DNA from 2 places in the Seohaeicola nanhaiensis genome. Region 1 is predicted to be linked to the other one. Evidence: riboswitches for the same ligand, from Rfam matches in the RefSeq annotation. Region 1 holds a riboswitch; the other holds the start of a gene.
The links. A riboswitch is a leader RNA that binds a small molecule or an ion and turns the genes downstream of it on or off. The one in region 1 is predicted to bind thiamine pyrophosphate.
Positions count from the first base shown of each region.

Region 2: linked by a shared signal. The riboswitch ahead of thiB (thiamine ABC transporter substrate binding subunit) and the one ahead of thiC (phosphomethylpyrimidine synthase ThiC) in region 1 are both predicted to bind thiamine pyrophosphate.

Region 1 is NZ_JBHSGI010000034.1:217,363-233,250, forward strand. It holds gene ACFO5X_RS25030 (SDR family NAD(P)-dependent oxidoreductase) at 1-167, shown strand, start outside; gene ACFO5X_RS25035 (cyclase family protein) at 164-943, shown strand; gene ACFO5X_RS25040 (SDR family NAD(P)-dependent oxidoreductase) at 940-1,665, shown strand; gene ACFO5X_RS25045 (sugar kinase) at 1,662-2,567, opposite strand; gene ACFO5X_RS25050 (SMP-30/gluconolactonase/LRE family protein) at 2,564-3,427, opposite strand; gene ACFO5X_RS25055 (fumarylacetoacetate hydrolase family protein) at 3,424-4,557, opposite strand; gene ACFO5X_RS25060 (dihydrodipicolinate synthase family protein) at 4,570-5,490, opposite strand; gene ACFO5X_RS25065 (LysE family translocator) at 5,505-6,098, opposite strand; gene ACFO5X_RS25070 (L-idonate 5-dehydrogenase) at 6,092-7,129, opposite strand; gene ACFO5X_RS25075 (SDR family oxidoreductase) at 7,243-8,004, shown strand; gene ACFO5X_RS25080 (phytanoyl-CoA dioxygenase family protein) at 8,109-8,999, shown strand; gene ACFO5X_RS25085 (RraA family protein) at 9,000-9,704, opposite strand; gene ACFO5X_RS25090 (IlvD/Edd family dehydratase) at 9,817-11,598, shown strand; gene ACFO5X_RS25095 (SDR family oxidoreductase) at 11,609-12,346, shown strand; TPP riboswitch at 12,510-12,632, shown strand; gene thiC (phosphomethylpyrimidine synthase ThiC) at 12,731-14,533, shown strand; gene thiM (hydroxyethylthiazole kinase) at 14,530-15,339, shown strand; gene thiE (thiamine phosphate synthase) at 15,336-15,888, shown strand, end outside.
Region 2 is NZ_JBHSGI010000009.1:401,052-416,939, reverse strand. It holds gene dxs (1-deoxy-D-xylulose-5-phosphate synthase) at 1-908, opposite strand, end outside; gene ACFO5X_RS12355 (polyprenyl synthetase family protein) at 925-1,830, opposite strand; gene ACFO5X_RS12350 (exodeoxyribonuclease VII small subunit) at 1,834-2,076, opposite strand; gene ACFO5X_RS12345 (histone deacetylase family protein) at 2,073-2,999, opposite strand; gene ACFO5X_RS12340 (response regulator) at 3,070-3,771, opposite strand; gene ACFO5X_RS12335 (MarR family winged helix-turn-helix transcriptional regulator) at 3,771-4,310, opposite strand; gene ACFO5X_RS12330 (branched-chain amino acid aminotransferase) at 4,437-5,303, shown strand; gene ACFO5X_RS12325 (23S rRNA (adenine(2030)-N(6))-methyltransferase RlmJ) at 5,363-6,127, shown strand; gene ACFO5X_RS12320 (organic hydroperoxide resistance protein) at 6,131-6,559, opposite strand; gene ACFO5X_RS12315 (MarR family winged helix-turn-helix transcriptional regulator) at 6,672-7,121, shown strand; gene ACFO5X_RS12310 (alkaline phosphatase D family protein) at 7,242-8,795, shown strand; gene cobO (cob(I)yrinic acid a,c-diamide adenosyltransferase) at 8,831-9,421, opposite strand; gene ACFO5X_RS12300 (DMT family transporter) at 9,445-10,383, opposite strand; gene ACFO5X_RS12295 (malonate--CoA ligase) at 10,486-11,991, shown strand; gene ACFO5X_RS12290 (AEC family transporter) at 12,047-12,991, opposite strand; gene aroC (chorismate synthase) at 12,996-14,099, opposite strand; TPP riboswitch at 14,190-14,288, shown strand; gene thiB (thiamine ABC transporter substrate binding subunit) at 14,324-15,304, shown strand; gene ACFO5X_RS12275 (thiamine/thiamine pyrophosphate ABC transporter permease ThiP) at 15,280-15,888, shown strand, end outside.

The DNA of each region.
Region 1 (15,888 bases):
TGCCGCCGCCCAAGGTCTCGCCCGCCGCGCTGGCGCGGGGCGTGGTCGAGGCGCTGGTCGAGGGGATCGAGGACAGCTTTGTCGGCGACGTGGCGCGCGACGTGGCCGAGCGCTGGCGGCGCGACGCCAAGGTGCTGGAACGCGAATTGGCGGGAGGCGGGGCATGAGCGTGCTGGCGGAGATGGTCGCGGCGATGGCGCGCGGCGCGGTGCGGGTTGTGGATCTGACCCACACGTTGGACCCGGACTTTCCGGTGATCGTACTGCCGCCGGAATTCGGCCAGTGCGCGCGGTTCCGGATGGAGGAGGTCAGCGCCTATGACCATCGCGGGCCGGCGTGGAAATGGCACAATCTGACCCTGAACGAGCACACCGGCACGCATTTCGATGCGCCGATCCACTGGATCTCGGGGCGAGACGTGCCCCACGGTGCAGTGGACGAGATCGACCCGGCCGCCTTTGTCGGCCCGGTGGTGGTGATCGACTGCACGGCGGGTGCCGCGCGGGACGACGATTTCAAGCTGACGCCCGAGATCATCGCGGCGCATGAGGCCGAACATGGCGCGATCCCTTGCGGCGCCTGGGTGCTGATGCGCACCGACTGGTCGAAACGGTCGGGGGCCGACTATCTGAACATGGCCGAGGACGGGCCGCATTCGCCGGGTCCAACTCCGGCGGCGATCCGTGCGCTGCTGGCGCGCGATGTGCGCGGGTTCGGCACCGAGACGGTAGGCACCGACGCCGGGCAGGGCGCGCATTACGACCCGCCCTATCCGGCGCACTACCTGCTGCACGGAGCCGGAAAGTTCGGGCTGCAATGCCTCAGGGGCCTCGACCAGCTGCCGCCGACCGGGGCGGTGCTGATCGCCGCGCCGCTCAAGATCAAGGGCGGCACGGGCAGCCCGCTGCGGGTGCTGGCGCTGGTGCCGGGGGACGCGGCATGAGCGGGTATACGGCAATCGTGACCGGCGGCAGCCAGGGCATCGGCGCCGATCTGGCGAAGCGGCTGCTGGAGCGGGGGTATCGCGTGATCTCGATCGCGCTCAACGCGCCGGACTGGACGCATGAGCAACTGGAGAGCGTCGAATGCGATCTGCTGGATGCCGGCGCGGTGGCGCGGGTGGCGGCGGACATTGCGGCACGCCACGAGGTGACGCATCTGGTGCACAATGCCGGGCTGATCTGGCCGAACCTGGTGGAGGACGCCCGGCCGGAGGATATCGCCGGGCTGGCGCAGCTGCATCTGGGCGCGGCGCTGACGCTGGTGCAGGCGGTGCTGCCGGCGATGAAGGCGCGCGGCTTTGGCCGGGTGGTCTTCAACGCCTCGCGCGCCGCGTTGGGGGTGCCGACGCGCACCGCCTATTCGGCGACCAAGGCCGGGATGATCGGCATGGCGCGCACCTGGGCGCTGGAACTGGCGCCGCATGGGATCACGGTCAACGTGGTCGCGCCGGGGCCGATCCAGACCGACAATTTCTGGGGCATCGTGCCGAAGGGCAGTGCGCGCGAGGCCGAGCTGGCGCGGCGCATCCCGGTCGGGCGGCTGGGCACAGTCGAGGATGTGTCGAACGCCTTCCTGTTCTTCTGCGATCCGGCAAGCGGGTTCGTCACCGGGCAGACGCTTTATGTCTGCGGCGGCGCCAGCGTGGGGACGATGCAGCTTTAGACCTTGTCGAAGATCGAGCGGACCAGCGCGCCGCGTTCCTGAATAACCTGAGCAGCCAGCGCCATCGCGCGTTCGGCCGCCGTTTCGATATCGGCGCCGGTCAGCCGGGCGGCCAGCCAGGCCGCGCCAAAGCTGTCCCCGGCGGCGGTGCTGTCGACCTGCCGGACGGCGGGCGGTGTGAAGCTGTGCAGATCGCCTTCCGAAAGGATATGAAGCGCCTGGCCGCCGTTCTTCACGCAGACCTCGCGCGCGCCCAGTGCGGCGTAGCGGTCTGCGGTCGCCGCGGGCGAGCTGTCGCCGAACAGGCCGGTTTCCTCGTCAAAGCTTGGCAGCACCGTATCGGCGACCGAGGCGCCGAGGGTCAGGCCGGCCTTCATCGCCTCGGCATTCTCCCACAGGCGGGGGCGCAGGTTGGTGTCGAAGGCGATGTGGCAGCCCTGCGCCCGCGCGCGCGCCAGCGCGGCGCAGAGCGCCTCGCGGTGGGCGGGCGTCAGTATCGCGAGCGTGATGCCCGAAAGGTGGATGCAGCTGCGACCCGCCAGCGTGGCGTCGAGCCAGGCCTCGTCCGCCGCTAGAAGCCGCGCCGCCGACTGGCCGCGCCAGTAGGAAAAGCTGCGCTCGCCCTCGCGCAGGCTGATCATGTAAAGCCCGACGGTGCGGTCGGGGATCCGGCGGATGGCGCTGGTGTCGATCCCTTCGCCCGTCATGAAGGCGACCATCTCGTCCGAAACCATATCGGTGCCGACGCAGGTGCCATATGCGACACTCCAGTCGTCGGGCAGCAGGCGGCGGGCATACCAGGCGGTGTTGAAGGTGTCACCGGCAAAGCCCTTGCGCAGCGCACCATCCTCGCGCGGGGCGAGTTCGATCATGCATTCGCCGAGCGCCAGAAGAGAGGTCACAGCTCGACCCGGTGTTCGGCCTGACCGGTGACGCCGGGCGCGATTTCGAAGGTCTTGCCGGCGGCGCGGTCGGCGGCGCGCTGATCGTCGCTGAGGTTCTGCCAGGCGGAGGTGACCAGCATCCGGTCGAGATTTGGCCCGACGAAGGCGGGGCAGGTCGACTGGCGGGCGGGAATCGGATGGGTCTGCATGAGCTCGCCCTTAGCCGAATGGCAGGTGACTTTGCCATGCCCGTAATGCGCGCACCAGAAATTGCCCTCGGCGTCGATCACCGCGCCGTCCGGGCGGAACTGGTCGGCGGGCAGGTCGAGAAACAACTCGGGCGCGCCCTTGGGCCAGCCGTTGATATCGTCCAGGCGCTGGCGCATCACCTTGCCGGTCGGGGTGTCGGCGAAATAGGCATAGCGGCCGTCGGGGCTGAAGCACTGAGCGTTCGTCACGGTGATGCCGGTGTAAAGCTGGCGCAGTTCGCCCTTGTAGTAGCGGTAGAAGGACCCCGCGCCACGTTCCAGTGTCTTGCTCATCGTGCCAATCCAGAAGCCGCCCCAGGGGTCGGCACGGCCATCGTTGGACCTTGTGCCGGGATTGTCGGCCTCGAGATCGCAGAGGTGTTCGATTTCACCGGTCTCGATATCGAAGACCAGCAGCGCGCGTTCGTGCGCCACCAGCAGGCGGTCGCGGTCGATCCATCCGGCGGCCGAGACATGGCCGTCGAACTGCCACATCCGCCGGTCGTCGCCGGCGCGGGCGTAGAGCCGGTGCGCGCCGATGTCGAACCAGAAGAACTCCTGCCGTTCGGGGTGCCAGAGCGGCCCTTCGCCCAGCTTGCATTCGGTGCCGTCGAAGATCGTCGCGCTCACAGCAGCCCTCGTCCGGCGAGGTTGCGCATCAGGGCGGCGGTGCCAAAGGTCCATTCCGGGCATTCGGTCGACAGGCGCACGGTGTTGCGCAGGGTGCCCAGCCGCGGCTCCGAGATGGTGACCACGTCGCCCGTCTTGTGGGTGAAGCCCTTGCCCGGCGCGTCGCGGTCCTGGATCGGCGCGAAAAGCGTGCCGAGGAACAGGAAGAAGCCGTCGGGATACTGGTGATGCCGACCGATGGTCTGGGCGACGATATCGGCCGGCTTGCGGCTGATCTCGCGCATCGAGGAATGGCCCTCCATGACAAAGCCGTCCGTGCCAGTCACCTTCAGGTCCAGTTCGGCGTTGTGAACGTCGTCCATCGTGTAGCCGTCGTCGAACAGCCGCAGGAACGGGCCGATGGCGCACGAGGCGTTGTTGTCCTTGGCCTTCCCGAGCAAGAGCGCCGAGCGCCCCTCGATGTCGCGCAGGTTGACGTCGTTGCCGAGTGTCGCGCCGAGGATCTCGCCGGTGCTGTTCACCGCCAGCACGATCTCCGGCTCGGGGTTGTTCCAGGTCGAGATCGGGTGCAGCCCGACATCGGCGTCAAAACCCACCGATGCCATCGGCTGGCATTTGGTGAAGACTTCGGCATCGGGGCCGATGCCGACCTCCAGATAAGGCGACCAGAGCTTTTCGGCCTGGAGCAGTTTTTTGACCTCCATCGCCTTTTCCGACCCTGGAACGATGCCGCGCAGGCTCTCGCCGATGACCGAGGCGACGCGGTCGCGGATCGCCTTGGCGCGGTCGGCGTTGCCGGCGGCCTGTTCCTCGATCACGCGTTCGACCATGGAGCGCGCGAAGGTCACGCCGCTGGCCTTGATCGCCTGCAGGTCGGGCGGGGCGAGCAGGACTGGCGCGCCATCCTTCCCGAGGTCCGACAACGCGCAGAGTGTTTCGCCCGGCGCCGAGCGCACGCGATCCGCGGGGGCGTCAGCCTCGAGCAGGTCGCGCAGCGTGGGCGTCTCGCGGCTGGTCAGGTCGACCACGCTGTCGCCGCGCAGGGCGACCAGCGCCGGGCCGATACCGGGGCGCCAGACGCGCCCGGTCAGCGTGGCGTTCGGATCGGGGTTGTCGAGGGGCAGGGGCATGGGCGGTCTCCTTCAGCGGCCCCAGCGCAGGACCAGCGGGTCGAGCGGGGTCAGCAGGTCTAGCAGCATGGCGCGGGTAGCGGGGTGCAGCGGGGCGATGGGGTGGCGGCAGAAGTCCGAGGCGATGACCCCGCCCGCCACCATCGCCGCCTTGGCGGCACGGAAGCCGCACTGGCGGTTCTCGTGGTTGATCGCGGGCAGGATGCGCGCGTAACCCCTTGTTGCGGCGTCCTTGTCGCCCGCAAGGAAGTCGCGCACCACCGGGCCGATCAGGTCGGGAATCATGGCGCTGGTCATGCAGCCCGTCGCCCCGGCGTCGAGATCGGCCAGCAGGGTGATGCCCTCTTCGCCGTCGAAGGGCCCCTCGATGGCGGCGCCCCCCGCGGCGATCAGCGCGCGGAGTTTGGCCGCCGCCTGGGCGCATTCAATCTTGAAAAGCTTCAGCGCCTCGATTTCCTGCGCCATCTTCACCAGCAGCGGCACGGGCAGGTCCACGCCCGACAGCGGCGCGTCCTGCAGCATGATCGGAATCCCGACCTCGCCCACCGCGCGGAATTGCTCGAAGGTCTGTTCGGGTGTGCCCTTGAGCAGCGCGCCGTGATAGGGCGGCATCATCATTACGATATCGGCGCCCAGGCTCTGCGCCTGTTTTGCGCGGGCCACCACGATGGGCGTGGCGAAATGCGAGATGGTAACGATCAGAGGCACGCGCCCTCCGATATGCTCGGCCGAGAGACGCATCAGGCGAAAGCGTTCCTCGTCCGAGATCAGGAATTGCTCCGAGAAGTTGGCGAGGATGCAGATGCCGTCGACGCCCTGGTCGATCATGCAGTCGAGCACACGGCGCATGCCGTCCTCGTCGACTTCGCCAGTATCGTGGAACGGCGTGGGGGCAACAGGCCAGACGCCGGAATATGTTGTAGGTTCAGTCATGTGTCAGCCTTTCTTCATCTTGTGGCCGAAACCAGCGCCAGCAGCACGACGCCCAACATGGCGGCGGCCATGAGGTAATTGATGCGGCGCTGGGTGGCTTCGGGCAGGTTCAGGCGGTGCAGCGCGACACCGGCCCAGAGCCAGCCTAGGTGGATCGGGATCCAGATCAGGTTCGAGACGATCAGCTTGGCGATGACCTCGGTGGTGAAGTTGTCGGGGTAGATCGGGAAGCCCGAATAAAACGCGGTATTGACCGCATAGGCCTTCGGGTTGATCGCCTGCAGCATAAGCCCGGCGGCGATGCCCGGGGCGGTTCGCGCCTCGATGAAGGCGAGTTTGGTGCCGGCAAAGGCGATCTTTGCGGCGAGATAGAGCAGGTAGGCGATGGAGGCGGCCATCAGCACCATGCGGATCACCGGCACGCCCAGCACGATGGCGGCAAGGCCCGAGATCACCGCCAGCGCAACAAGATTGGTGCCGATGAACAGGCCGATCAGATAGGAGAGCCCCGCGCGAAATCCGTAGGCCGCGCCGACGCCCGCAATCGACAGAACACCCGGCCCCGGTGTCACGATCAGCAGGAAGACGGCGAGCGCGAAGGTCAGCACCCGGCGAACTCCAGCTGCACCTTCATCGCGCGGCTGCGGTCCGAGGCGGTCTCGAAGGCGGTCTGGAAGTCGGACAGGGCAAAGCTGTGGGTCAGCAGGGGCGTGACGTCGATCAGCCCGCCGGCCATGAAGCGGACGGCGCTGGCGAATTCCTCGTGAAAGCGGAACGATCCGCGCAGATCCAGTTCCTTGGCGGTGATCATCATCATCGGCAGGCGCATGTCGCCGCCGAGGCCCAGCTGCACCACGATGCCGCGCGGGCGCATCGCGGGCAGGGCGGCGACCAGTGCGGGCTCGGCCCCCGAACATTCGAGGAGCACGTCGATCTGTCCCTTGCCGGCGGTATAGGGCGTCAGCGCCTCGGGCGTGACGGCGGTGTTCAGCACGACATCGGCCCCGGCGGCATGGGCGTAATTCAGCGCGCGTTCTGCGATGTCGGTGGCGATGATCTCGCCCGCACCGGCGCGGCGCGCGGCGAGGATCGAGAGCACGCCGATGGGGCCGCAGCCCGTCACCAGCACCCGGCGGCCCAGCAGCGGGCCGGCGCGGCTGACGGCGTGCAGGCAGACAGACAGCGGCTCGGCCATCGCCGCCTGCGCGGGGTCGAGGCCATCGGCGCGCACGCATTGGCTGGCCTTCGCCACCAGCACGTCGCGGAAGGCGCCCTGGATATGCGGGAAGGGCATGGCCGAGCCGTAGAAGGCCATGTTCAGGCAATGGTTCGGCAGCCCCCGGTGGCAGTAGTCGCAAGCGCCGCAGGGCCGCGAGGGCGAGACGGCGACAAGATCGCCCTCGCTCAGCCCGCTGACGCCTTCGCCCAGCGCAGTGACATGGCCCGAAACCTCGTGGCCCAGGATCATCGGTTCGCGCACGCGCACCGTGCCGAAGCCGCCGTGGCTGTAGTAATGCAGGTCCGATCCGCAGATTCCGCCGCGCGCGATGGCGATGCGGACCTCTCCGGGGCCGGGTGCGGGGTCGGGGCAGTCGCCCAGGCGCAAGTCCTTCGCGCCATGCACATAAAGCGCTTTCAAGTAGTGTCCTCCCCCAGGATCCACGCGCCGGAAGCGCCCTTGCAATACCCTAGAAATGGTATACCATTTTTGCAAGCGGCAAGGCGGTCAAGGCCCGACCAAGGGGAGGAAATATGCAGCTTTTCGATCTGACCGGGCGCCGGGCGCTTGTCACCGGTTCGTCGCTGGGGATCGGGTTCGCGCTGGCGCGCGGGCTGACGCAGGCGGGAGCCTCGGTCGAGCTGAACGCGCGCAATGCCGACCGGCTGGCCGGAGCGGCGGAATCGCTGCGGCGCGAGGGGGCGGAGGTTTTCGAACTGCCGTTCGACGCGACCGATCACGCGGCGGTGCGCGCGGCGGTCGAGGGGTTCGAGGCCGAGCATGGCGCCATCGACATTCTGGTAAACAACGCCGGGATGCAGCACCGCGCGCCGCTGGAAGAGTTCCCGCCAGAGGCCTTCGAGCAGCTGTTGCAGACCAATGTCGCCAGTGTCTTTCACGTCGGGCAGGCGGTCGCGCGGCACATGATCGGGCGCGGCGCGGGCAAGATCATCAACATCGCCAGCGTGCAGACCGCGCTCGCCCGTCCGGGCATCGCGCCCTATACGGCGACCAAGGGCGCAGTGGCGAACCTGACCAAGGGCATGGCGACCGACTGGGCGCGCAACGGGCTGAACTGCAACGCCATCGCGCCGGGCTATTTCGACACGCCGCTGAATGCCGCGCTTGTGGCGGACCCGGCCTTTACCGAATGGCTGGAAAAGCGCACCCCGGCGGGGCGCTGGGGCAAGGTCGAGGAACTGGTGGGCGCCTGCATCTTCCTCGCTTCGGACGCGTCGGCTTTCGTCAACGGGCACACGCTGTTCGTAGATGGCGGCATCACGGCCAGCCTTTAGAGAGGGCACATGGCGGACAAACCGGACATCGCCGATGCCGGCCGATCGCGGGGCCCACTGGAACGGGCTGGACCTCGCCGAGGCGTTGGACAAGGGGAAGTGACATGCTGACGGCCGAGCAGAAACGGTTCTATGCCGAGAACGGATATCTGAAGGTGGAGAACGCGGTGACGCCCGAGCAGCTGACGCGGCTGCGCGAGATCACCTACGGCCTGATCGACGCCTCGCGCACTGTCACCGAGAGCAACGCGGCCTATGACCTCGACAAGGGCCATACAGCCGACACCCCGCGCCTGACGCGGATCAAGCTGCCGCACAGGCAGGACCCGTATTTCTGGGAGGTGCTGCGTGACTCACCCTTGACCCAGGTGCTGAACGAACTGCTGGGTCCGGATACGGTGCTGCTGACCTCCAAGCTCAATACCAAGGCGCCGGGCGGCGGACGCGCGGTGGAGTGGCATCAGGACTGGGCCTTCTACCCGCATACCAACGACGACCTGCTGGCCTTCGGGCTGATGCTGGAGGATGTGGACGAGGCCAATGGCCCGCTGATGGTGATCCCGGGCACCCACAGGGGGCCGATCCTGAGCCATCATGCCAACGGTGTCTTCGCCGGCGCGATCGACCCGGACGATCCTCTGTTCGAGAGGGATCGCATCGTGACGCTGACCGGAAAGGCTGGGGACATGACGGTGCACCACGTCCGCACCCTGCACGGCTCGGCCCCCAATACCAGCGACCGGGCGCGGTTGATCCTGTTCTATGAACTCGCGGCGGGCGATGCCTGGCCGCTGCTGGGCACCGGCGCCTATTACACCCGGCTGGACCAGCAGGCCTTCTGGCGCGATCTGGAAGAGCGGATGGTCACCGGCCAGCCCTGCCTGACGCCACGGGTCGAGCGGGTGCCGGTGCGCCTGCCGCTGCCGCCGGCGCCCGACACCACCTCGATCTTCAGGACGCAGGAAAGCGCCGGGGCGCGCAGCGCCTTCCGCTAGTCATTCCTTTTCGATCCGCCGGGTGGCGGGGCTGGCCAGAAGCTCGACAATCGCGCCTGGCACCTTGAGGCCCTGGGCGACGCGCGCATCCAGCGCCTCTTCCAGCTCGCGCACCACGGCCAGCCTGGCGATCACCGCGTCGATGCGGGCGAAGGGCACCACGACCACGCCGTCGCGGTCGGCGACGATCATGTCGCCGGTTTCGACCTGCTGGCCGCCGACCTGCACCGCAAAGCCCACCTTGCCCGGCCCCTTGGCGAAGGGCGAAGAAGGGATCAGCCCGGTGCACCAGGCGGGCAGGCCGACCGCAACGATACCGGCGTAGTCGCGCATCGGGCCATCGGTCACAAATCCCGCGCCCCCGGCGTTCTTGAGCATCCCGATCACCCGGTCGCCTGCCGCCGCGCAACCCTGATGGCCCGCCGCCGAGGAGACGAGAATATCACCCGGCCGGATATGGGCCAGCGCCGCCTGGGTGGCCAGGATGTCGGCCGGGCCGTTGTCGGCAGTCAGCGCCGGGCCGGCGGCGACAAAGGGCAGATCGCGGCCGTCGCCCAGCGGCTTGATATTGGCCGCCATCGCCCCGCCGCCGCCCAGCGCATCTGCGACAAAGCCGGTCGGCACACCCTGAAAGGCGGCGATCTGCGCCTCTGTCGGGCGGGGCAGGGGGACACGGATGGTCAGGAGGGGCGTGTCTTCGATCATGGGAAATCCTTTATGGAGTGGCGGGGCACAAGATGGCTCTTGAATTTGGTATACCAAATTGAGAAGCTGCCTCAATCCTTCCGAGGCCGCTTCGAGACGAGGAACCATCACTATGACAAATACCCGTGCAGGCAAGAGATTCCGGTCGCAGGAGTGGTTCGACAATCCGAACAACCCCGGTATGACCGCGCTGTATGTCGAGCGCTATCAGAACCAGGCCTATACGCGGGGCGAGTTGCAAGGGGAAAAGCCGATCATCGGCATCGCCAATACCGGCAGCGACATCGCGCCCTGCAACAAGATCCACGTCTTCCTGATGGATCGCATCAAGGCCGGCATCCGCGACGGCGGCGGCATTCCGATGGAATTCCCGGTGCATCCGATCCAGGAGACCGGCAAACGGCCGACCGCGGCGCTGGACCGCAACCTGGCCTATCTGTCGCTGGTCGAGGTGCTGCATGGCTATCCCATCGACGGCGTGGTGCTGACCACCGGCTGCGACAAGACGACCCCCGCCATGCTGATGGGGGCGGCGACCGTCGACATCCCAGCCATCGCGCTGAACGGCGGGCCGATGCTGGACGGCTGGTGGAAGGGCAAGCGCGCCGGATCGGGCACCATCGTCTGGGAAAGCCGCCGTCTGCTGAGCGAAGGCAAGATCGACTACGAGGAATTCATGTCGCGCGTCTGTGCCTCGGCGCCCTCGCTCGGGCATTGCAACTCGATGGGCACGGCCAGCACCATGAACGCCATGGCCGAGGCGCTGGGGATGTCGCTGACCGGCAACTCGGCCATCCCCGCGCCCTTCCGCGAGCGGATGAACATGGCCTACGAGACCGGCAAGCGGATCGTTGCGATGGTCTATGAGGATCTCAAACCCTCGGACATCCTGACCCGCGAGGCCTTCGAGAACGCGATCATCGTCAACGGCGCCATCGGCGGCTCGACCAATGCGCCGCCGCACCTTCAGGCCATCGCGCGCCATGCCGGGGTGAAGCTGAACGTGAAGGACTGGGAGACCATCGGCTTCAAGGTGCCGCTGTTGCTGAACATGCAGCCGGCGGGCGAATACCTGGGCGAAAGCTTTTTCCGCGCCGGCGGTGTGCCGGCGATCATGGGCGAGCTGCGCAAGGCCGGGCGGCTGCACGACGGGGTGATGACCGCCACCGGCAAGACCATGGGCGAGAACCTGGAAGGCTGGGAGAGCCGCGATCTCGACGTGATCAAGACGGTCGCCAACCCGCTGCGCGAGAATGCAGGGTTTCTGGTGCTGTCGGGCAATCTGTTTGACTCGGCGCTGATGAAGACCAGCGTGATCTCGGCCGACTTCCGCAAGCGCTTCCTGTCGACGCCTGGCAAGGAGGGCATCTACGAGGCCCGCGCGGTGGTCTTCGAGGGGCCGGAGGATTACCACGACCGGATCAACGATCCCGATCTGAAGATCGACGAGACGACGATCCTGTTCATTCGTGGCGTCGGATGCGTCGGCTATCCCGGCTCGGCCGAGGTGGTGAACATGCAGCCGCCGGATGCGGTGATCAAGGCGGGGATCAACCACCTGCCCACGGTCGGGGACGGGCGGCAGTCGGGCACCTCGGAAAGCCCGTCTATCCTGAACGCCTCGCCCGAGTCGGTGGTCGGCGGCGGGCTAGCCTACCTCAGGACCGGCGACATGGTGCGGCTGGACCTCAACGCCAGCCGGATGGACGCGTTGGTGGACGAAGCCGAGTGGCAGGCCCGAAAGGACGCCTGGACCCCGCCGGAGATCCACAACCAGACCCCCTGGCAGGAAATCTACCGCACCCATGTCGGCCAGCTGGCCGATGGCGGCTGCCTGGAACTGGCGACCGCCTATCAGAAGGTCGCCCGCGACCTGCCCCGCGACAACCATTGAAGGACGCCTCATGAGCAAGACTATCATCATCACCGGAGCGGGCAGCGGCATCGGCCGCGCCTGCGCCGAAACCTTCCTGGCCGATGGCTGGCGGGTCGGGCTGATCGGCCGCCGCGCCGGGGCGCTGGAAGAGACGGCGGCAGGCGATCAAAATGCGCTGGTGCTGCCCTGCGACGTGACCGACGAGGCGCAGGTGGACGCGGCCTTCGACAAGGCGATGGAGGCCTGGGGGCACCTCGACGCGGTTTTCAACAACGCCGGGGTCAGCCTGGCCGGCGCGCCGATCGACGAGATCGCCGTCGACGACTGGCGGCGGGTGATCGACATCAACCTGAACGGTGCCTTCCTGGTGGCCCGCGCCGCCTTTGGCCGGATGCGCCACCAGAGCCCGCAGGGCGGGCGGATCATCAACAACGGCTCGATCTCGGCCCATGTGCCGCGCTGGGGCTCGGTGGCCTATACTGCGTCGAAACATGCGATCACCGGGCTGACGCGGACGATCTCGCTGGACGGGCGGCCGTTCAACATCGCCTGCGGCCAGATCGATATTGGCAACGCCCTGACCGAGATGGCGCGCAAGATGACCACGGGAATGCCGCAGGCCGATGGCTCGATCGCTGTCGAGGCGGTGATGGATGTGAGCCATGTCGCCTCGTCGGTGCGCTACATGGCCGGGCTGCCGCTCGAGGCCAACGTGCAGTTCATGACGGTGATGGCAACCAACATGCCCTTCATCGGACGCGGCTGAGGCCGCGCGCGCCCGTTCCGGGCGCGAAGCCGCGCGGGGCGCGCGGCTGCCTCCGGCGGAGGTATTTTTCGAACCAGAGAAGCGGCAGGCGCCGCGTGATCCCGGGGGCGGGCCGTGGCCTGCCCCTGCGGTTGACAAGCGCGCGCGGCGCGCGCAGGGTGTGCGGACTCACCTGGGGGGTCCCGACAAGGGGCTGAGATACTGATCGTGCCGCAAGGCGCAGCGCAGTGACCCGATGAACCTGATCCAGTTCATACTGGCGTAGGGATGGTGCACCGGCCGCGCGGCGCTTGCCGATACGTCACAGACGTATTCCGTTCGGTCTTCCTCCATTCGAACGCGGAACTGGGTCTCCAACGCTTTGAGCTCTGGAGGCTCCGACCGATGAAAGATCTGACACCCACCGTCACCACCGGGCCCTTGCCCGGCTCGCGCCGCGTCTGGCACCGGGGCGTGCTGCACCCCGACATCCGCGTGCCCATGCGCGAGATCGACCTGCATCCGACTGCCGGCGAACCGTCGGTGACGGTCTATGACAGCTCGGGGCCTTATACCGACCCGGAGGCTGATATCGTCCTCGACCGCGGCCTGCCGCGTCTGCGGGAGGCCTGGGTGGCTGCACGCGGCGATACCGAGACCTACGCGGGGCGGCATGTGCGGCCCGAGGACAACGGCTTTGCCGATGGCGCGCGGCTGGTGCCCGAGTTTCCGGTGCGCCATGCGCCGCGCCGGGCGGCGAACGGGAGGGCCGTGACGCAGATGGCCTATGCCCGCGCCGGGATCGTCACGCCGGAGATGGAGTTCGTCGCGATCCGCGAGAACATGGGGCGGCAGGCGGCGAAAGAGGCGCTGCTACGCGACGGCGAGAGCTTTGGCGCCGAAATTCCCGATGTCATCACGCCGGAGTTCGTGCGGGACGAGATCGCGCGGGGGCGGGCGATCATCCCTGCCAACATCAACCACCCCGAGGCCGAGCCGATGGCCATCGGGCGCAACTTCCTTGTCAAGATCAATGCCAATATCGGCAACTCCGCCGTGACCTCGTCGATGGCCGAGGAGGTGGAGAAGATGGTCTGGGCGACGCGCTGGGGCGCGGATACGGTGATGGACCTCTCGACCGGGCGCAACATCCATAACATCCGCGACTGGATCCTGCGCAACAGCCCGGTGCCCATCGGGACCGTGCCGCTCTATCAGGCGCTGGAGAAGGTGGGCGGCATCGCCGAGGAACTGAGCTGGGAGGTGTTCCGCGACACGCTGATCGAACAGGCCGAGCAGGGGGTGGATTATTTCACCATCCATGCGGGCGTGCGGCTTCACATGATCCCGATGACGGTGAACCGGGTGACGGGGATCGTGTCACGCGGCGGGTCGATCATGGCCAAGTGGTGCCTGCATCACCACCGCGAGAGCTTCCTCTACGAACATTTCGATGAAATCTGCGATATCGCAAGGGCTTATGACGTGTCGTTCAGCCTGGGCGACGGGCTGCGTCCGGGCTCCATCGCCGATGCCAACGACCAGGCGCAATTCGCCGAGCTGGAGACGCTGGGCGAGCTGACGCAGATCGCCTGGGCCAAGGACTGCCAGGTGATGATCGAGGGGCCGGGCCATGTGCCGATGCACAAGATCAAGGCGAACATGGACAAGCAGCTGGCGGTCTGCGGCGAGGCGCCGTTCTATACGCTGGGGCCGCTCACCACCGACATCGCGCCGGGATACGATCATATCACCAGCGGCATCGGCGCGGCGATGATCGGCTGGTTCGGCACGGCGATGCTCTGCTACGTGACGCCGAAGGAGCATCTGGGGCTGCCGGACCGGGACGACGTGAAGGTGGGGGTGATCACCTACAAGATCGCGGCCCACGCCGCCGATCTCGCCAAGGGCCACCCGGCGGCGCGGATCCGCGACGACGCGCTGAGCCGCGCGCGGTTCGAGTTCCGCTGGGAGGATCAGTTCAACCTGAGCCTCGACCCCGAGACCGCGCGGTCGATGCATGACGAGACCCTGCCCAAGGAGGCGCACAAGGTCGCGCATTTCTGTTCGATGTGCGGGCCGAAGTTCTGCTCGATGCGCATCTCGCACGACATCCGCGCCGAGGCCCAGAAGGCGGGCATGGCGCAGATGGCCGAGAAATTCCGCGAAGGCGGAGAACTTTACCTGCCGCTGGAGGACAAGGCATGACCCAGACACCCGCAACCCTTCTGGCCGTACTGCGCGCCAGCCCGCCGCTGGTGCAATGCATCACCAACTATGTGGCGATGAACATCGCCGCCAATGTGGTGCTGGCGGCCGGGGCCAGTCCGGCCATGGTCTCCGACGTCGAGGAGGCCGAGGAATTCGCCCGCATCGCCGGGGCGCTGACGGTCAATATCGGCACGCTGTCGCCGGCCTTCGTGGCGGGGATGCGCGCGGCGATTGCCGGCGCGCAGGCGGCGGGTCGGCCCTGGGTGCTGGATCCGGTCGCCTGTCAGGCAACGGGCTATCGGCGCGATGTCTCGGCAGAGTTGGTCCGACTGCGCCCGACGATCATCCGGGGCAATGCCTCGGAAGTGCTGGCGCTGGCGGGCGAGGCGAGCCGGGGGCAAGGCGTCGATGGCCGCGATCCCGTGGCCGCCGCCGAGAAGGGCGCGCGCTGGCTGGCCCATGAGACCGGCGGCGTGGTGGCGGTGACGGGCGAGGTGGATTTCGTCACCGATGGCAGCCGCGCGGCGCGGATTTCGGGCGGTTCGCCCTGGATGCCGATGAACACCGCGCTTGGCTGTTCGCTGACCTGCCTCTGCGGGGCTTATGCGGCGGTGGCCGAGGATCCCTTCGACGCCACCGTCGCCGCGCTGGCGCATTTCGCGGTGGCAGGGCAACGCGCCCATGAGGGCGCCACGGGGCCGGGCAGCTTTGCGCCGCGTTTCCTCGATGCGCTGCAGGCGGTGACACCCGAGGCGCTGGCGGGTGAGGCGGTCATCCGTGCCGAAGAGCCCGTTCCGGCATGAAGCCATCGTTCGACCTCTCGCTCTACCTCGTGCTCGATCCCGGCCTCTGTGCCGGGATCGGGATGGTCGAGACCGCGCGCCGCGCCGTGGCGGGCGGGGCAACCATGGTGCAGCTGCGCGACAAGGAGGGCGGCACGGCGGCGATGGTCGAGACCGGGCTGGCCCTGAAGGCCGCGCTTGCTGGTTCAGGCGCGCGGCTGATCGTCAACGACGACGTGGCGGCGGCGGTCGAGATCGGCGCGGACGGTGTGCATATCGGCCAGGGTGACATGAGCGTCATCGAGGCGCGGGCGCTGATTGGCCCGGAAATGCTGCTGGGTCTCTCGGTCGAAACGCCGGACCTGGCGGCGCGGGTCGACCCCGCGATGGTCGATTACGTCGGCGCCGGCCCGGTCTTTGCCACGCCAACCAAGACCGACCACAAGACGCCCGTCGGCTTCGACGGTCTGGCGGCGCAGGTGGCAGCCTGTCCGGTGCCTGCGGTGGCCATCGGCGGGCTGAAGGTAGACCATGTCGCACAGACCTTGGCGGCCGGGGCGAAGGGGCTCG
Region 2 (15,888 bases), on a different contig from region 1:
CCTTTGTCGCGCGCCCGCTCGGCCGGGGCATAGCCCTTGCCCTTCTGCGTCAGCACATGGATCAGGATCGGCCCCGTGGCCCGGTCGCGCACGGTGCGCAGGACGGGCAGCAACTGGCCCATGTCATGCCCGTCGATCGGACCGACATAGGAAAAGCCCAGCGACTCGAACAGGGTGCCGCCGACCGCCAGACCCTTGAGCATGTCCTTGGCCCGCTTTGCCCGCTCGCGGAACGGCTCGGGCAAGAGCGAAACCGCCCCTTTTGCCGCCGCCTTCAGCTCCTGAAACGGCGCCTCGGCATAAAGCCGCGAGAGATACGATGACAGCGCCCCGACCGGCGGCGCGATGCTCATCTCGTTGTCGTTCAGGATGACGATCAGCCGCTTTTTCAGATGGCCCGCGTTGTTCATCGCCTCAAAGGCCATGCCCGCGCTCATCGCGCCGTCGCCGATCACTGCGATGGTGTCGCCGATGCCTTCGGGGGTGATCCCGCCCAGATCGCGCGCCACCGCCAGCCCCAGCGCCGCGCTGATCGAGGTCGAGCTATGAGCCGCCCCGAAGGGGTCATAGGGGCTTTCGCTGCGCTTGGTAAAACCGCTCAACCCGCCCTTCGTGCGCAGCGTGCGGATGCGGTCGCGCCGCTCGGTCAGGATCTTGTGCGGATAACACTGGTGGCCGACGTCCCAGATGATCTTGTCGCGCGGCGTGTCGAAAACCGCGTGCAGCGCCACCGTGAGTTCCACCACACCAAGGCCCGCCCCCAGATGCCCGCCGGTGACGGAAACGGCCGAAATCGTCTCGGCCCGCAGCTCGCCCGCCAGCTGGGTCAGCTCGCGTTCGCTCAGTCGCTTCATGTCGGCCGGCCGCCGGATTCGGTCCAGAAGCGGGGTGGCGGGGCGGTCGGTCACAGGCTCGCGTCCTCGGTCAGTGTTCGCGGGAAATAACGAACCGGGCGGCCTGCCGCAAGCAATCGGCGGCCTCCCCGTAGATATCCAGCGCCGCGCTCGCCTCGTCCACCAGGTCGCGGGCGCGACGCTTTGCCCCGTCCAGCCCCAGCAGGGACACGAAGGTCGCCTTTCCGGCGACGGCATCCTTGCGCACCGCCTTGCCGACGCGGGCGGCATCGCCTTCCACGTCCAGAACGTCGTCCCAGATCTGAAAGGCCAGCCCCAGGCACTCCCCGTAGACGCGCAGCTTGTGGGGGTTCTCTCCGGCCATGACCGCGCCAGCGGTGCAAGACCAGGAAATCAACGCGCCGGTCTTCTTGGCCTGAAGCTGGATGATCTCGTCCAGCGTGAGCGGGGTGCTGGCGCTTTCCGCGGCCATGTCCATCGCCTGACCGCCGACCATTCCGTGCACACCCGCCGCCCCGCCCAATGTGGCCAGCAGACTGAGGCGCCGCTCTGCCGGGCAGACCGCCTGCGTCACCAGCTCAAAGGCCAGCGCCTGCAGGGCGTCGCCTGCCAGCACGGCGACTGCCTCGTTCCATTTCCTGTGCACCGTCGGCTTGCCGCGCCGCAGGTCGTCGTCATCCATGCAGGGCAGGTCGTCGTGGATCAGGCTGTAGGTGTGCAGGGCCTCGATCGCGGCGGCGGCCGGCGCCGCATCCGAACGGTCGATCCCGAACAGCCGGGCGCTTTCTATGACGAAGAAGGCGCGCAACCCCTTGCCGCCCTCGACAGCATAGCGCATCGCCTCGCCGACATCGTCCTGCGCGCCAGAGGTTGCGGCCAGTATCCGTCCCTGCGCCAGCTGGCCCGCCCGTTCCAGCGCGGCCGGGAAGGGCAGCGCATCCAGGTCGGGGATCCGGCGACCCTCGAGTTGGTCCACGGTTCAGAGCCCTTCGACGGGCTTCAACCCCGTGGGCGCGCCATCCGCCCCCAGCGTGATGGCCGCGACCTTTTCCTCGGCCCGCTTCAGCTCTTCCTCGCACCGCTTCTTCAGCGCCGCGCCGCGTTCATACAGCGCGATGGACGCATCCAGCGCCACGTCGCCCTTCTCCAGCGCGTCGACCACCGTTTCCAGCTCTTTCATCGCCTCTTCGAAGGTCATCTCATTGACGGGTTTCTGGCTCATTTGCCGGCCTCGATCAGTTCTTCCACATGCGCCTTCGCCCCGGCGGCGAGCGCGCCCAGATCATAGCCGCCTTCCAGGGTCGAGACCACACGCCCGCCGCAGACCTCTTCCGCGATGGCGCAAAGTCGCCGGGTCAGCCAGGCGAAATCCTCGGTCTGCCATTCCAGCTGGGCCAAAGGATCCTCTGCATGGGCGTCGAACCCGGCCGAAATGATGATCAGCTCGGGCTTGAACGCGCGCAGTCGCGGGAAGACCTGCCGCTCGTATTCGGCGCGCATCGTGGCCCCGTCACTGCCCGGCGGCAGCGGGACGTTCAGGATGGTGTCGTGCACGCCGGTCTCGCTCGGCTTGCCGGTGCCCGGCCACAACGGCATCTGCTGGCTGGTGATCACCAGCGCGCGCGCCTCGTCCCAAAGAAGGTCCTGCGTGCCATTGCCGTGATGCACGTCGAAATCGACAATCGCGACCCGTTTCAGCCCGTGGAAGTCGAGCGCATGTTTCGCCGCCAGTGCCACATTGCCGAACAGGCAGAAGCCCATCGGCGTCTCGGTCTCGGCATGGTGTCCCGGCGGCCGGATCGCGGCGAAGGCGTTCTTCACCTCCCCGCCCAGCACCATGTCCACCGCCCGGATCGCCGCCCCCGCCGCGCGGAACGCCGCGGTCATCGTGCCCGGCGACATGAAGGTGTCGTCGTCCAGCTGCACCCAGCCTTCCGCCGGACTCTTGCGCTTGAGATCGGCAAGATAGCCCGCCGGATGCAGGCGCAGGATGTCGTCCTCTGCCGCCAGAGGCGCGGTCACGCGCTTCAGGTCCAGCGGCTCCAGCGCATGCAGGACATGCTCCAGCCGCGCCACCCGCTCCGGGTGCCCTTCGGGCGTGACATGCGCGAGACAGTCGGCATGGGTGATCAGGGCTGTGGTCATCGGGCTCCCCCTCTGGCTTCTTCTCTTTCCAAATACTCAGGACCGCCCGCGCCGCAAGGGCAACGCCGGGTCAGTCCGGCGCCAGCATGTAGCCCGCACCGCGCACGGTCTGCAAATAGCGCGGCTGTTTCGGGTTGCTCTCGATCTTGCGCCGCAGCCGGGTGATCTGCACGTCCACCGCCCGCTCCTGCGCCTGGCCCCGGTCGCGGCCGAGGTCCTCCACCAGCTTGGTCCGGCTCACCGCCTCGCCCGGGCGGGCCGCAAAAATGCGCATCAGCTGGCTTTCCGTCGCGGTCAGCCGCACCAGCTCTTCGCCCTGCCACATCTCGCCCCGCTCGATGTCATAGCGCACCGGCCCCAGATGCAGGATCTTCGGCGCCGTCGAGGGCGCCGGCGCTTCAGGCATCCGCCGCAAAATCGCATTGATCCGCAGCAACAGCTCCTTCGGCTCAAAGGGCTTGGCCAGATAGTCGTCCGCCCCAGCCTCCAGCCCCGCGATCCGGTTTTCGGTCTCGCCACGTGCCGTCAGCAGCAGGATCGGCGTGTCCTTGTCGGTGCGCAGCGCCCGGGTCAGGCTGATCCCGTCCTCTCCCGGCATCATCACGTCCAGAACGATCAGATCGAAATCCAGCCCCGACAGGATCCGCCGCGCATGGGCCGCGTCGCGCGCCGCCGTCACCAGAAACCCATGCCGGATCAGGAACTTCTTCAAAAGCTCCCGAATTCGTTCGTCGTCATCGACAATCAGCAGATGGGCGTCGAAATCGGTCATCATGCATTGTCCCGCAGCCGGGCGTAGGCGCGGCGCATCTCTGGGTCCATCATTGCCTCCAGCACCTGCCGGAACCCGGCCACCGCCTCCGGTCCCGCCTCACGAAAGGCCGCCCGCATCCGCGCCCGCTGCGCGTCGGAAAGTTTGGTCTCCAGCGCCCGCCCCTGCTCCGTCAGGTAAAGGTGGCGCTCGCGCTTGTCCGCCGTGCCCACCCGGCTTTCCACCAGCCCGTCCTCGATCAGCGACCGCAGCACCCGGTTCAGGCTCTGCTTGGTCACTCCGAGGATGGCCAGCAGGTTGTTCACCGTCGTGCCCGGTGCGCGGTTGATGAAGTGCACAGCGCGGTGATGCGCTCTCCCATAGGCAAGGTCATCCAGGATGCGGTCGGGATCGGCGGTAAACCCGCGATAGGCAAAGAACATCGCCTCTATCCCCTGACGCAACTGTTCGTCTGTGAGGAAGAGCAGGCTCTCTCCGCCAAACCCCTGCGATGCGCGCGTCTCCAACAGCCTCTCCTCGGAGTCAATTTTGCAAAGCATAAGTCAGCCTTGTTGACATTCCAAGGGCCAAGCGGTAGTGACCGCTCAATTTGGCGCAATAATATGTCCGATCCGGATATGACGGCGCAACAAATGCAAAGACATTCGCCTGTGTGGAGAAGCGACATGACGACCTATGATGACCGCGACGGCAAGATCTGGATGGACGGCAAGCTGATCGACTGGCGCGATGCGAATGTACACATCCTGACCCATGCGATGCACTATGCCAGCTCGGTCTTCGAGGGCGAGCGCTGCTACAACGGCAAGATCTTCAAGGGTGTCGAGCACTCCAAGCGCCTCAAGGCCTCGGCCCAGATGCTCGATTTCGAAATCCCCTACTCGGTGGAGGAAATCGAGAAGGCGAAATACGACATGCTCGCCGCCAACGGCTGGACCGACGCCTACGTGCGTGCGGTCGCCTGGCGTGGCGCCGGCGAAGACATGGGCGTCTCGGCCCGCCGCAACCCCGTCCGCCTCGCCATCACCGGCTGGGAATGGGGCAACTATTACGGCGATGCCAAGTTCAAGGGCGCAAAGCTCGACATTTCCAAATGGAAGCGCCCCTCCCCCGAAACGATTCCCGTCCACGCCAAGGCGGCCGGTCTCTACATGATCTGCACCATGTCCAAACACGCCGCCGAGGCCAAGGGCTGTTCGGACGCGCTGTTCATGGACTACCGCGGCTACGTGGCCGAGGCGACGGGCGCCAACATCTTCTTCGTCAAGAACGGCGAGGTTCACACGCCCAAGGCCGACTGCTTCCTGAACGGCCTGACCCGCCAGACCGTGATCGGGATGCTGGAAGACAAGCAGATCAAGGTCCACGAGCGGCACATCATGCCGGAAGAGCTGGAAAGCTTCGAGCAGTGCTGGCTGACCGGCACCGCCGCCGAGGTGACGCCGGTCGGCCAGATCGGCGACTACACCTTCGAGGTCGGGGCCCTGACGCGCGACATCGCGGAAAGCTACGAAAAGCTCGTGCGCGCGTAACGCGCCCTCTGCTGGCACTGGGCGGGGCTTGCCCCGCCGTCCCCTTTCGGAACACGGCCATGCTCTCCTACCAGCACGCCTATCATGCCGGGAACATGGCCGACGTGCACAAGCACGCTTTGCTGGCCTCCGCGCTCGCCTATATGGGCCAGAAGCCCAAGCCGATGGTCTATATCGAGACGCATTCGGGCCGGGGTCTCTATGACCTGACCTCGCCGGAGGCGCTCAAGACCGGTGAGGCCGCCGCAGGAATCACCCGTGCAGAGCCGCATTTTCCGCACGATCATCCCTATCTGAAAGCTCTTGCGGCGGCCCGCGCCAAGGGCGGACCATCGGCTTATCCGGGCTCTCCCTTCCTCGCGCAGGCCCTGCTGCGGCCAGGCGACCGGATGGTCCTGGCCGAGCGTCACCCCGCCGAGGCCCGTGCCCTGCGCGCGGACTTCCCGGGCATCGACGTACGCGAGACGGATGGCGTCCAGATGGCGCTGTCGCTCTGTCCGCCGACGCCGCGCCGGGGGCTGCTGTTGATCGACCCGAGTTACGAGATCAAGGACGACTTCACCGCGATGCCCAAGCTGATGCAGACCCTGCATCGCAAATGGCCGGTGGGTGTGCTGATGCTCTGGTATCCGATCCTCGCCTCGGGGGCGGAACAGGCTGTGCTAAAAGAAATCCAGGGTCTGCAAGGCGAAATCCTGCACCATCGGCTGACCTTCCCACCCGCCCGCGAAGGTCACGGCATGATCGGCAGCGGCATGGTGGTGATCAACCCGCCCTGGGGTCTGGCAGAGGCGGCAGCCGATCTGGACCGGCTGCCGCGCTAGGTATCAGGCGACCGAGGTCGTCACGTCCACGTTGCCCTTGATCGCGTTCGAATAGGGGCAGATTTCGTGGCCGGCGTCGGCGATCTTCTGCGCCTCGGCCTTGTCGAGACCCGGCATCTTCACTTCCAGATCGACCTTGATGCCAAAGCCCTTGTCCGCCCGCGGGCCAATCCCGACCTTTGCGGTCACCGTGGTGTCGGCCGGTACCTTTGCCAGCGACTTGTCCTGCGTCGTCGCGAATTTCATCGCGCCGAGATAGCAGGCCGCGTAACCCGCTGCGAACAGCTGCTCCGGATTGTTGCCGTCGCCCTTGCCGCCCATTTCCGTCGGCACGCCCAGCTTCACATCCAGCGACCCGTCCTCGGTTTTCGAACGGCCGTCGCGGCCTCCGGTTGCGGTGGCAGCAGCGGTGTAGACGGGGGAAATGGCCATATGAGTCTCCTTTTGGATCGTGTGCGATTTAATCGTGTGAGATTCATATAGCCCGAGGTCTCCCGACTTTCAATCCCTTGCGATTCAATCGCGCGCGCCCTAAATTTGTTCCATGACCAGACCCCTGAATATTTCCGACATGCTCTGCTTCTCGCTTTATTCGGCGAGTCACGCGATGACACATCTCTACCGCCCGCTGCTGGCGCCGCTGGGGCTGACCTATCCGCAATATCTGGTGCTGGTCGCGCTCTGGGCAGAAGACGGGCAGAACGTCCGACAGATCGGGACCGCGCTGGGCCTCGAATCCAACACGCTCACGCCCCTGCTCAAACGTATGGAAGACTCGGGGTTGATCTCCCGCACCCGCTCGCGCGACGACGAAAGGATGGTGACCGTCTCGCTCACCGAAAAGGCCCGCGCGCTTCAGCCCGAGTCCGATCGCATCACCCGATGCATCCTCGACGCAACGGGCCTGTCGATCCCCGAGCTGATCGACCTTCGCCAGAAGATCACCACGCTGAAACAGGCTCTGACTTCCCACGCAGAGCCTGCTGCGGACTGACACCCGTCACCAAAACTTCGCGCAACCGTTACCCGGACGATCCGCAGCTTTCACAATTCTGCGGTTGATGGCCCCTGTTCACTCCCGCCCGCGTTCGGGCCAGCATCAGGGAATCCTTGCATGACCAGACTCCTCCGACCCACCCGCCGCGCCGTCCTCGCCGGCGGCACAGCCTTCGCGGCCAGCCTCGCCATGCCTGCCATCAGCCGCGCCTCCTCGCGCCCGGTCTTTACCCATGGCCTGCAATCGGGCGACATCGACACCACCTCCGGCATGATCTGGACACGCACCGACCGCCCCGCCCGGGTGATGATGGAAGTCTCGACCACCGAGAGCTTTGCCGATGCCCGCAAGCTCGCGCCACTGAACGCGCTGCCCGACAGCGATTTCGCGATCAAGCGCCTGGTCGAAGGCCTGCCATCGGATCAGGACATCTTCTACCGCTTCACCGCCGCCGACCTGTCGGACGTCAACGCCCTGTCCGAGCCGCTGGTCGGCCAGTTCCGCACCGCCGCCATGTCACGCCGCGACATCCGCTTTGCCTGGTCGGGTGACACCGCCGGCCAGGGCTGGGGCATCGACGATCAGGGGATGCGCACCTATGCCACAATGGCACAGCACCGCCCCGACTTCTTCCTGCATTCCGGCGACACCATCTATGCCGACGGCGCGATGCAGGACACTGTCGAAAAGGACGGCCAGACGATCTGGAAGAACACCGTGCTGATCGACGAAAAGCGCAAGGTGGCCGAGACGCTGGACGAATATCGCGGCCAGTGGAAATACAACATGATGGACGAGCATGTGCGCGCGCTCAACGCGGTCTGCCCGACCTTCTTCCAGTGGGATGACCACGAGGTCGTCAACAACTGGTCATCCTCCAAGGACCTCAGCGCCGACGAGCGCTATACCGAGAAGAACATCGCCCTGCTGGCCGCGCGTGCCGGCCGCGCCTTCCACGAGATGACGCCGATCCGCTATACCCCGGCCGAGCCGGGCCGCGTCTATCGCAAGATCGCCTACGGCCCGATGCTCGACATCTTCTTCCTCGACATGCGCAGCTATCGCGGCGCCAATACCGACACGCCGCAATCCGAACTCTCGGACGAGGCCCGCATCCTGGGCGCCGAACAGGTGGCCTGGCTGAAGCGCGAGCTGGCACAATCGCAGGCAACCTGGAAGGTGATCGCCGCGGACATGCCGCTGGGTCTGGTGGTTCCCGATGGCGACAAGATCGAGGCCGTGGCCGACCGCGGCACCGGCGCCCCGGGCGGGCGCGAGATCGAGATTGCCGAACTTCTGCGCTTCATCAAGTCCGCGCGGATCCTGAACACCGTCTGGCTCACCGCCGACGTGCACTATACCGCCGCCCACTACTACGACCCTAACAAGGCGCAATTCCAGGATTTCGAACCGTTCTGGGAATTCGTCTCGGGCCCGCTGCACGCTGGCACCTTCGGCCCGAACGATCTCGACCCGACCTTCGGGCCCGAGCTGAAATTCATCAAGGCGCCCGAGGCCGGACAGGCCAACCTGCCGCCCTCCGCCGGGCTTCAGTTCTTCGGTCTGGTCGATATCGACGGCGCGACCCAGCAGATGAAGGTGCGCCTGATGGACGTCGGCAACACCGAACTCTGGTCGGTCACGCTCGATCCGGAAACCGCGTCGATCTGATCACGGACGGGGCCCCGCCAAGGGGCCCCGCCCACTCAGAAGTCGATCCCGCGCTGCGCCTTGATGCCGGCCTTGATCGGATGTTTGACCTCGGTCATCTCGGTTACCAGATCGGCATAGTCACAGATCTCCGGCTTGGCATCGCGTCCGGTCAGAATGACGGCCGTGCGCGGGTGACGGGCCTCCAGCCCGGCCAGAACCTCGGGCACCGACAGATACTCATAGCGCATCGCGATGTTGATCTCGTCCAGAACGACCAGATCGAATTCTCCGCTCTCCATCATCTGACGCGCCTTGGCAAAGGCCGCCTGCGCCGCGGCAATGTCGCGCTCGCGGTCCTGCGTGTCCCAGGTAAAGCCCTCGCCCATCGAATGCCAGGCGACGCCCAGATCCTCGAAGAACCGCCGCTCGCCTGTCACCCATTTGCCCTTGATGAATTGCACCACACCGACCGACTGCTTCCAGCCCAGCGCCCGCGCCAGCACGCCGAAGGCGGACGAGGTCTTGCCTTTGCCCTTGCCGGTATGCACCAGAACCAGCCCGCGCTCGGGGTCGCGCAGTTCGGCCTTGCGGGCGGCCTTGTCGGCCTGCACCGCCTGCATCTTCGCCTTGTGCTCGTCGTTCATGTCGCAATCCCCTTGTTAGAGCCTTATGCCTTCGGGTCGCTGACCGACCGCGCCTTGGTCCGCTCGATGCCCAGATAGCGCTCGCGCAGGATCACCGCCACATTGCCGGCGATCACCAGCGCCGCGCCCATAAGCGTGATCGCCTGCGGCAGTTCCGAGAACCAGACATACCCCAGGATGATCGCGAAGATCATCGAGGTATAGTCGTAGGGTGCCAGCATCGACGCCTGCCCATAACGATAGGCAGAGGTCATCAGCGCCTGCCCCACGCCCCCGATCAACCCGGCGCCGACCAGCAGCGCCAGCGTTTCGCCCGAGGGTACGACCCATCCGAACGGCAGGGTGAACAGCGACAGCACCGCGGCGGATGTCATGAAATAGAACACCACCGCCGCAGTATGCTCGGTCTGCACCAACTGGCGGATGTGGATCTGCACCATCGCGCTCGCCATGGTCGAGCCAAGAACCAGCACCGCGCCCAGAGCGGCGCCCTGCTCCAGTGAGGCGGCACCGCCCAGCCGGGGCCACAGCATGATCACCACGCCGACCAGACCGACCGCAACCGCCGACAGCCGGATCAGCCGGAACCGCTCGCCCAGGATCACCGCGGCCAGGATCATCGTGAAGATCGGTGTGGCATAGCCGATGGCCGTCACCTCGGGCAGCGGCAGCAGCGACAGACCGGCGAATGACAGCAGCATTCCCACCGTGCCCAGCAGACCGCGCAGGAAATGGCCCCGGATGTTCCGCGTGACCAGACCGCGCCGCAACTCGCCACGCAGCACCAGCCAGCCGAGTATCACCGGGATCGCGAAGAAGGCGCGAAAAAACACTGCCTCGCCCGACGGAACCTCGGCTGTGGCGGCCTTGATCATCGCGGACATCACGGAAAAGATCGCCATCGCGCTCAGCTTGAACGCAATAGCGAGTCCGGGCCGGTGGGAAGAAAGCGTCTCGGGCATCGCGCGGACCCTGCGTCGGCATTTCGGAAAGATCAACGGCCCGACTTGATTTTATGCCCCTGCGCCGGGCAGATAGGGCGCAAGCCCCCGGGAGGATCCCTAATGTACGACACCAACCACCTGACCCACGCGCTGCGGCAGTCGAGCATCGGACGCGAAGACGCTGTGTTCGCGCAACTGCCCGACGGAGGCACCGTCACCTTCGGAAGCCTTTTCCAGGGCGCCGAACAGATGGCGGCGGCGCTGGTCGCGCTGGGCGTGCTGCCGGGCGACCGGGTGGCGGTTCAGGTCTCCAAGACCATCGAGGCCATCCAGCTCTATCTCGGCACGGTGATGGCCGGCGGCATCTTTCTCCCGCTCAACACGGCCTATACCGCCGCCGAGATCGCCTATTTCATCGGCGACGCCACCCCCCGCGTCGTGGTCTGCGATCCGAGGCGGCTGGACGAGACCAAGAGCGTATCGGGCGACGCCAAGGTGATGACACTCGACGCCACCGGGCACGGCACATTGCGCGAACTGGCTGACGTCCAGACAGGGTTCGACCCTGCCCCGCGCGAGGCGGGCGATCTTGCCGCGATCCTCTACACCTCGGGGACCACCGGGCGCTCCAAGGGCGCCATGCTGAGCCACGCCAACCTCGCCTCCAACTCGCGCGTTCTGCGCGACCACTGGCGCTTCACGGCGGATGACGTTCTGATCCACGCCCTGCCGATCTTCCACACCCACGGCCTTTTCGTCGCCACCAACGTGGCGCTGCTGGCCGGCTGCCAGGTGGTCTTCCTGCCTGGCTTCGACCCCGAGGCGATCCTTCAGGCGATGCCCACGTCCACGGCGCTGATGGGTGTGCCTACCTTCTACACCCGCCTGCTCGCCGATGACCGCCTCACCCGCGAGCGCGCCGGCAACATGCGCCTCTTCGTCTCGGGCTCGGCGCCGCTGCTGGTCGACACCCACGAACAGTGGGAGTCGCGCACCGGTCACCGCATCCTCGAACGCTACGGCATGACCGAGACCAACATGAACACCTCCAACCCCTACGAGGGCGAGCGCCGCGCCGGCACCGTGGGCTTTGCCCTGCCCGGCGTCGAGGTGCGCATCACCGACAACGGCACCGAGGTCGCGCCGGGCGAGATCGGCGTGCTGGAAGTGCGCGGCCCGAACGTCTTTCAGGGCTACTGGCAGATGCCCGAGAAGACGGCGGAAGAGCTGCGTCCCGACGGCTGGTTCATCACCGGCGATCTCGCGCGGCAGGACGCGGACGGTTATTACGTCATCGTCGGGCGGCAGAAGGATCTTGTCATCACCGGCGGCTTCAACGTCTATCCGAAAGAGATCGAAAGCCTGATCGACGACATGCCCGGCGTGCTCGAAAGCGCCGTGATCGGTGTGCCCCACCCCGATTTCGGCGAGGCCGTGGTGGCCGTGGTGGTCCCCGAAAAAGCCGGGTTAGAGCCGGATTCGATCGCCAAGGCGCTTTCGACCGTTCTCGCGAAGTTCAAGCAGCCCAAGAAGGTGCTCGTGGTCGACGAACTGCCCCGCAATACCATGGGCAAGGTCCAGAAGAAGGCGCTGCGCGAGGAATATGCGGGCCTGTTCAAACCCTGACAGCCTTTCTCCGCAGCGGAAATCAGGCCGGAACCCTCCCAGGGTTTCAGCCGCGTCAGCCCAGCCAGACCAGCGCCAGCGACAGGGTGCCGAAGGCCGCAGTCGTCGCCACCAGCAGCGCCAGCGAGGCCGCACCGCCCAGGCCGCGTTCCTGGGCCAGCACCGGGTAGATCCCCATGATCGGCATCGCCGCCGACAGGATTGCCACCCGCCCCATCGGCTCTGAGAGTGCGCCGGGCGCAAGCGCACTGACCAGCACCACCGCCGCAGCAGCCAGCGCCGGGTGCACCACCAGCTTGCCAACCGCGATCTGCACCGCCATCGACCGGTTGCCATTCAGCGGCAGCCCCACCAGGGATCCGCCGATCACCACCAGCGCCAGCGCAGCAGCCGAGGATGCAAGCATCTGGAACAGCTTCTCCACCGTACCCGGCACCGGCAGGTCCAGCGCCGACGCCGCAAGCCCGAGGATCAGCGCGATCATCAGCGGACGTTTCAGCAGATCCACGGCAATCCGGCGCGCCCGCACCCAGGGCGAAACCCTCTCCCGCTCCTGCGACAGGTCCAGCAGGATCAGCGAGAGGGGAATCAGCACGACCAGCTCCACCAGCATGTTCAGCGCCAGGATCACCCCGGCTTGATCCGGAATCACCAAAAGCATCACGGGATAGCCGACATAACCCGAATTGGGGCAGCTGACCCCCATCACGGCCACGGCGCGCCGGCCCTTGTCGGCCGCCGTCAGGCTGAACCAGACAAAGCCCAGCCCCATCACGGCCACCCCGCCCAGCAGATAGGCCGTCATGTACCCCACGTCGGCAATCTGGCCCAGCGGACGCGAGGCCAGCGCGTGAAACAGCAGCGCCGGCATCGCGATGTTCAGCACGTATCGGCCCAGCACCAGCATGTCGTCGCGCACAAAGACGCCGCGCGCCACCAGGACATATCCGATGGCAATTGCCGCATAGATCGGAAAGGTGATCGAAAAGATGGCCGACAAGGGCTCAGCCGATCCGCCCGCGGTTATCTCCGACCTGCCCGCGATGCAACAGCATGTGATCCAGGATCACGCAGGCCATCATCGCCTCGCCCACCGGCACGGCGCGTATGCCCACGCAGGGATCGTGGCGGCCTTTGGTGACGATCTCTGCCGCCTCTCCCGTCTTGGTGATGGTCTGGCGCGGCTTCAGGATCGACGAAGTCGGCTTGACCGCAAAACGTACCACCAGATCCTGCCCGGTCGAAATGCCACCCAGGATGCCGCCGGCATGGTTGCTGGAATAGACGGGCTTGCCGTCGTTCCCCATGAAAATCTCGTCGGCATTCTCTTCACCGGTCAGCATCGCCGCGGCCATGCCCTCGCCGATCTCGACGCCCTTCACCGCGTTGATGCTCATCATCGCTGCGGCCAGATCGGTGTCGAGCTTGCTGTAGACCGGCGCGCCCAGACCGGCCGGAACGCCCTTGGCCACGATTTCGACGACGGCGCCTACCGAATTGCCCGACTTTCGCAGCCCGTCGAGGTAATCGGCCCAGAGCGCCGCCATTTCGGCATCCGGTCCCCAGAACGGGTTGCGCCCGATCTCCTCCGCATCGAACCGTGCGCGGTCGATCTCGTGCACGCCCACGCGGGTCATGTATCCGGTGATCTCCACCTCCGGCGCCAGCACCTTCAGCGCCGCCCGCGCCAGCCCGCCCGCGGCCACGCGGCTGGCCGTCTCGCGCGCCGAGGACCGGCCGCCGCCGCGATAGTCGCGGATACCGTATTTCTGCCAATAGGTAATGTCGGCATGGCCGGGGCGGAACTTCTCGGCGATCTCGGAATAATCCTTCGACCGCTGGTCGGTGTTCTCGATCAGCAACTGGACCGGCATCCCCGTGGTCTGCCCCTCGAACACGCCGGACAGGATCCTGACCTCGTCCGCCTCGCGCCGCTGCGTGGTGAACTTCGACTGCCCCGGCTTGCGCTTGTCCAGCCACTGCTGGAGGAACGCCTCGTCCACCGGCACGCCGGGCGGGCAGCCGTCCACGGTCGCCCCGATGGCCGGCCCGTGGCTTTCGCCCCAGGTGGTGACGCGGAACAGATGGCCAAAGCTGTTGGTTGTCATGGGCGGGCTCCTTCGCCCCTGCCTTAGCCGCGTGGCCCATGCCGCTCAAGGGGATTTGCCTTGCAAGGGCACCCTCGCCGCCCTAGATGTTGCGCTACCTCGGGGTGCCAGGACTGGCTGAGATGCGCAAGCAGACCCGTTGAACCTGAACCAGTTAGCACTGGCGGAGGGAAGGTCATGGACATCACTCCACCCTTGCCCAAAGCCGCAACAAGGAGGATGCCATGAAACATCTGACATTTGCTGCGGGAGTTCTCTGTGCCACGGGCGCCTTCGCCCAGACGCCGGAACTGACCGTCTACACCTATGACAGCTTCGTCACCGACTGGGGCCCCGGGCCGCAGATCGAAAAGGCCTTCGAGGCCGAATGTGGCTGTGACCTGAAATTCGTCACCGCCGGCGACGGCGCGGCCCTGATGGCGCGCATCCGGCTGGAAGGTGCGCGCACCGGCGCGGACGTGGTTCTGGGCCTCGACACCAACCTGACCGCCGCCGCCCGGTCCACCGATCTCTTCGCGCCCAGCGGCGTTGAAGCCGAGTACGATCTGCCGATCGACTGGTCCGACGACATCTTCGTGCCCTACGACTGGGGATATTTCGCCTTCGTGCACAAGACCGATCTTGAGCATGTGCCCCAGGACTTCCTGGAACTGGCGAAAAGCGATCTGAAAATCATCATCGAGGATCCGCGCTCCTCTACCCCCGGCCTCGGCCTGCTGCTCTGGGTGAAGGCCGCCTATGGCGACGATGCAGCGCAGGTCTGGACCGATCTGGCCGACAACATCGTGACCGTGACCAAGGGCTGGTCCGAGGCCTATGGCCTGTTCCTGGAAGGCGAGGCCGACATGGTGCTCTCCTACACCACCTCACCCGCCTATCACATCATCGCCGAAAACGACACAACCAAGGAGGCCGCCGCCTTCGACGAAGGCCATTACATGCAGATCGAGGTCGCCGCGCGGCTGGCCTCCAGCAAACAGCCCGAACTGGCCCAGCAGTTCCTGCAGTTCATCACCAGCGACGCCTTCCAGTCGGTGGTTCCGACCACCAACTGGATGTATCCCGCCGTGACGCCCGAGGCCGGCCTGCCCGAGGGCTTCAACGATCTGGTCGAACCCTACAAATCGCTGCTCATCCCCGAGGCAGAGGCAGAACAGGTGCGGGACGCCGCGCTGGCCGAATGGCTCACCGCGCTCAGCCAGTAACCCTCTGGCCCGGCCTTGTCGCGGCGGCGCTGGTCGCCGCGACGCTGCTCGCCGCCCTGGCCGCGGTCGCCCTGCGCGCGGAAACCGAGGCGGGACTGGCAGCGCAGGACGGCGCGGCAATCCGCTTCACCGTGCTGCAGGCCGCGCTCTCGGCCCTCTTCAGCGTCGCCCTGGCGATCCCCGTCGCCCGCGCTTTGGCGCGGCGCAGCTTTCCCGGCCGCGGGCTGCTGATCACGCTGCTGGGCGCACCCTTCATCCTGCCGGTCATCGTCGCCGTGCTGGGCCTGCTGGCCGTCTTCGGGCGCGGCGGCTGGCTGAACGATCTGCTCACCCTCGCCGGCCTGCCCCCGGTTTCGGTCTACGGCCTTCACGGCGTTGTCCTGGCCCACGTCTTCTTCAACCTGCCGCTCGCAACCCGCCTGATCCTGCAGGGCTGGCAGGACATCCCCGCCGAACGCTTCCGACTGGCCGCCCAGCTCGGCGCGGATACCCGCGACATCTGGCGGCTGCTCGAACGTCCGATGCTGGCGCGGACTGCGCCCGGCGTCGCCGCGCTGGTCTTCGCCATCTGCCTCACCAGCTTC